2 regions of the Rhizobium favelukesii genome follow, and region 2 is predicted to be linked to the other one. Evidence: riboswitches for the same ligand, from Rfam matches in the RefSeq annotation. Region 2 holds a riboswitch; the other holds the start of a gene.
What was found. A riboswitch is a leader RNA that binds a small molecule or an ion and turns the genes downstream of it on or off. The one in region 2 is predicted to bind FMN.
Positions count from the first base shown of each region.

Region 1: another riboswitch for FMN. It lies ahead of LPU83_RS46420 (DMT family transporter); the one in region 2 lies ahead of ribB (3,4-dihydroxy-2-butanone-4-phosphate synthase).

Region 1 covers NZ_HG916852.1:1,608,264-1,610,651, reverse strand. The annotation lists gene LPU83_RS46425 (esterase-like activity of phytase family protein) at 1-157, opposite strand, end outside; gene LPU83_RS46420 (DMT family transporter) at 229-1,128, opposite strand; FMN riboswitch at 1,210-1,360, opposite strand; gene hupB (DNA-binding protein HupB) at 1,483-1,758, opposite strand; gene lon (endopeptidase La) at 1,966-2,388, opposite strand, start outside.
Region 2 covers NZ_HG916854.1:694,011-696,398, reverse strand. The annotation lists gene tpiA (triose-phosphate isomerase) at 1-132, shown strand, start outside; gene LPU83_RS63330 (glucose 1-dehydrogenase) at 204-986, shown strand; FMN riboswitch at 1,092-1,238, shown strand; gene ribB (3,4-dihydroxy-2-butanone-4-phosphate synthase) at 1,352-1,981, shown strand; partial or broken gene LPU83_RS63320 (flagellar basal body rod C-terminal domain-containing protein) at 2,171-2,372, opposite strand.

The sequences.
Region 1 (2,388 bases), on a different contig from region 2:
CCGAAAGCTTGTCTTTTCCCTCCGGCAGGTTGGATGCCACCGGGAAGGTTGCGATGCGGTTGAAAACGGGCTCTGCGGCGGCCGGAAAGGCCGCCGTCGTCAGAAGCACGGCAACAACCGCTGTCTTGCGCGAAAATATTGTCATGAAATCCCCCATGAATTCAAACACAGGGTTTTTGCGGGTCGGGCATGACAGCGCAATGACACCTGCGCCGTATTCCGGCTGCGTTAGCCGGCCCCCCGCTCCTTTTTCATTTCGTTCCGCATGATGAAGAGCGATGCCCCGAGGATCAGCAGCGCACCCAACCAGAGATAACCGGTCGGGGCATAGCCGAAGACCAGCCAGCCGGCGAAAACATTCAGGGGAAGCTTCAGATCGTCGAAAGGCTGGATGTAGGCGGCATCGGCCGTGCTGTAGGCGAGCGTCAGGAAATATTGGGCCATGACGGTCAGCAGACCTGCCACGACAAAAAGGAGAAGCGTCAGGCCGGAGGGAATGCTGAGGCCGGCGGCCACAGCCAAGCCGCCGTTGATCGGAGTGAGGAGTGCCAGCAGCCAGACGGTGATGGTTTCGGGCCGTTCCACTCCGGTGAGACTCTTGGTGATCAGCGACGAGGCGCCCCACAGAAGGGCAGAGAGGATCGGCAAAAACGCCGCCCAACTGAAGCTATCGGACCATGGCTGCAGGATGATCATCGCTCCGACGAAGCCGGTACCGGTCGCTGCCCACCTCGCGGGACCGATATATTCACCAAGGAAGATGCGTGCACCCATGATGATGAAGAACGGCGAGGTCATCACCAACGCAATCGCCTGCCAGATCGGTACGGACGCGAGTCCTGCGACCCAGGTCGTCACGCCGAATGCCGCAAAGGCAACGCGCACGACATGGCGCCAGGGATAGCGCGTTCGCATCGCCCCGAGGCCGACGCGCCGGAAAAAGGGCAACGAGAAGACCAATGCAATGGCATACTGCCAGAAGGCTGCCGAGGCCGAGGGAAAGGCGAGCTTCATCGTCAGCCACTGTGTGAGGACATTGAGGATCGAGAAGGCAATGCCCGCGGCGACCATCCAGGCAGCACCGACCATTGCACGCGAGGCAGAAGATATCTGGAAAGTCTGATTCATGTCTTTCATCCGAAACCAACACAAATCAGGACGCATGAGCGCGATGTCACGGCAAGGACAGATTTCGCCCTCGCCCGCTCCGCTCATTCTCTTTCATCCGGACTGTAACCGTCGGCTCCGGAGTTGCACCGGATCTGCTGACCCTTTCGGCAGATCGGCCGAAAGACGCTCGCGGGCTTGAGCCGAAGCTCTTACCGCCGGTGGGGACTTTCACCCCGCCCTGAGAACAACCATTTCATAGGACGTGCTTCGTGTGCCGACAAGTCCGCGAAAAGCAAAAAGGGTTCGGCCGTGGCCGAACCCTTCGAAACTTACACCGCCGGTCTGGTGGTCCGGCCGCCAAGCAAATTCATATCAGCCGTTTACGGCGTCCTTCAGGCCCTTGCCGGGCGTGAACTTCGGCACGTTGCGAGCCGGAATATCGACTTCAGCGCCGGTGGACGGGTTGCGGCCCTTCGTGGCAGCGCGATGGGAAACGGTGAAGCTACCGAAACCAGCGAGACGAACGTCGCCCTTGCCCTTCAGTTCAGCCTGGACGACTTCGAAAACAGCATCAACTGCGGAAGCAGCGTCGGTCTTCGAGAGTCCTGCCTTTTCGGCAACTGCGGACACGAGTTCATTCTTGTTCATGTTTCCACCCCTTTCTAAATGGTTCGAAACGACTCAAATCTATAAGCTAGGCGCAGAACGGAGTTCATCAGGCCCGCCGCACCCCAAAGACCCTGCAAATCAAGGAAATGCAAGCGTCTGCGTGTCGATTTCACAAAAAAAGGCTGGCGAAAACGCCAGCCTTTTCAGGGTTTTTAAGCAATTGGGCGCGAATGTGGCAAACATGGCTCAGTGAGCTATGGTTGCACCCGTTTCGTCGAGCCCTTCGACCGTTGCAATGACCGGCGTTTCCACCGTGCCATCCCACTCGATCGGCTCTGGTCTGCGGACCAGCGCATGCTTGATCACCTCGCCCATGCGGGACACCGGGATGATCTCCATGTTGTTCTTCACGTTGTCCGGAATCTCCGCCAGATCCTTGGCATTTTCTTCCGGGATCAGCACCTTCTTGATGCCGCCGCGAAGCGCTGCAAGCAGCTTTTCCTTCAGACCGCCGATCGGCAGCACGCGGCCGCGCAGCGTGATTTCACCGGTCATCGCGACGTTCCTGTCGACCGGGATACCGGTCATGATCGAGACGATCGCGGTTGCCATGGCGACACCGGCCGACGGGCCATCCTTCGGCGTCGCGCCTTCCGGCACGTGCACGTG
Region 2 (2,388 bases):
CCTTACGGTGGCTCTGTGAAGGCCTCGAATGCCGCCGCCATCTTCGGGGCGGAAAACGTGGATGGAGCCTTGGTCGGAGGCGCATCGCTGAAGGCGACAGAGTTCGCCGGGATCATATCTGCAGCCGCTTGAAAGAAGGCGTGACGCACTTGGGCTGCTTTGCGGCCGCCCGACATCGTCAGGCACCGCGAAAGGAAGAGAGTATGAAACGCTTCGAAAACAAGACCGTCGTCATCACCGGAGGCAGCCGCGGCATCGGTGCTGGGATCGCCAAGCGCTTCGCAAGGGAAGGGGCCAATCTAGTGGTCTCCGCTAATGAAGAGTCGGTCCATGCGGTCGCCGAGCAGATCAAGGCCGATGGCGGCAATGCTGTCTCATTCGTCGGAGACGTCACCGACAAGGCTAGCGTAAAGGCCCTCTATGACGCGGCGGAGAAGGCTTTCGGCACCGTCGACGTGTCGATCCAAAACGCCGGCGTCATCACCATCGCGCGCATCGAAGACATGACGGAAGGCGAGTGGGACAAAGTCATGGCGGTCAACACGAAGGGCGTATTCTTGTGCGCACAAGAAGCAATTCTGCGCATGCGTAAGCATGGACGCGCCGGCCGCATCATCAACACCGCCTCCGGCCAAGCGCGCGAGGGCTTCGTCTATACGCCACACTACGCCGCATCGAAGATGGGCGTCGTCGGGATCACCCAGAGCCTCGCCAAGGAGGTCGCGACCGAAAATATCACCGTCAACGCCTTTTGCCCTGGCATCATCGAGACGGACATGTGGGCCTACAACGATCAGGCCTGGGGAAAGCTCCTCGGCAACTATGGCCCTGGGGAACTCATGAAGGAATGGGTCGAAGGCATTCCGATGAAGCGGGCAGGGTCGGGCGAGGACGTCGCCGGTCTCGTCACCTTCCTCGCCAGCGACGATGCTGCCTACATCACCGGCCAGACGATCAATGTCGATGGCGGCCTGATCATGTCGTAGCTTATTCGACAATGGGGAACGGTGCGTTCACGAGAAGAATCATATTCTCGATTGCTCGGCGGCTGGAAGCCTCTTGCAAAACAACGCATCGATCCCCTATGTTACTGGTGTTCTCAGGGCGGGGTGCAACTCCCCACCGGCGGTATCGAGGCAACTCGGAGCCCGCGAGCGCCTTCGTGGATAAACGGAGGGTCAGCAGATCCGGTGAGATGCCGGAGCCGACGGTTACAGTCCGGATGGAAGAGAGCAATGCAGACGATTCCGCTATATGGGCGGAACCGGACGCTTGTTCGCCCAAGGGAAAATGGTGGCTTTGACAGGCCATGCACGCCACTCACAACGGCTAACCCTTGAAAGGCAAGAAAGTGACGATTTCCAAAATTGACGATGCGGTGGCCGCGATTGCGCGCGGTGAAATTGTCGTCGTTGTCGATGACCGTGACCGGGAAAACGAAGGTGATCTCGTGATTGCGTCAGAGGCAATTACTCCGCAGGCGATCGCGTTTATGATGAACCACGCACGTGGCCTCATCTGCGTCGCGATGGAAGGCGAAAGGCTCGATGAGCTCGATATCCCTCTAATGGTGCCGCGCAATACCGAAGTGCTCAAGACCGCCTTCACTGTTTCCGTGGACTATATTCCGGAAACGACGACCGGGATATCTGCTGCCGACCGTGCCGCAACCGTGCAAGCGCTTGTCACTGGTGGCTCACGTCCGGAGGACTTCGCGCGGCCGGGGCATATCTTCCCGCTTCGAGCTCATTCTAATGGGGTTCTTTCCCGTCCTGGCCATACCGAAGCTGCGGTAGATCTCGCCAAGCTTGCTGGTCTGGTTCCATCGGGCGTAATCTGCGAAGTGGCCAACGACGACGGTACGATGTCGCGATTACCGGAACTCGAGGCGTTTGCTGAGCGCCATCGCCTCCATCTCGTTACGATCGAAGACTTGATAGCCTATAGAACCGCGATGACCTTATCCGAGAGAGCGGCTTGAACTTTCGTAGAGATCGCGTTCGGTTGGGATGCGATCTCTCCCTTGAATCGGCGCCCGTACTCATGGGTCGGCATTTCGCCCCATTCTCGGACCCACTGAGGACGCGCAAGGGCCTGGACGATCGTCGAGTACGTTGCCGCAAGTACCGGTGTGCCGGTGACGCCCAGCCTGTCACATTACGGGCTGTCCTTATCTCTTCAGGTTGACGAGCAAGTCCATGATGTCGGAGCCCGTTTGGACATCTTGGAATTGGCCGTGTAGGAACGCTGGCCTCGATCATTTCGGTCAATTCGCCGGCGAGATCGACGTTCGAACTTTCCAGCGCACCCGATTGGATGGAGCCAAGGCCATTCGATTGCGGAAAACCGGTGAACGTCACGCCAGAGGCGCCTGGACGCCTTCAATCC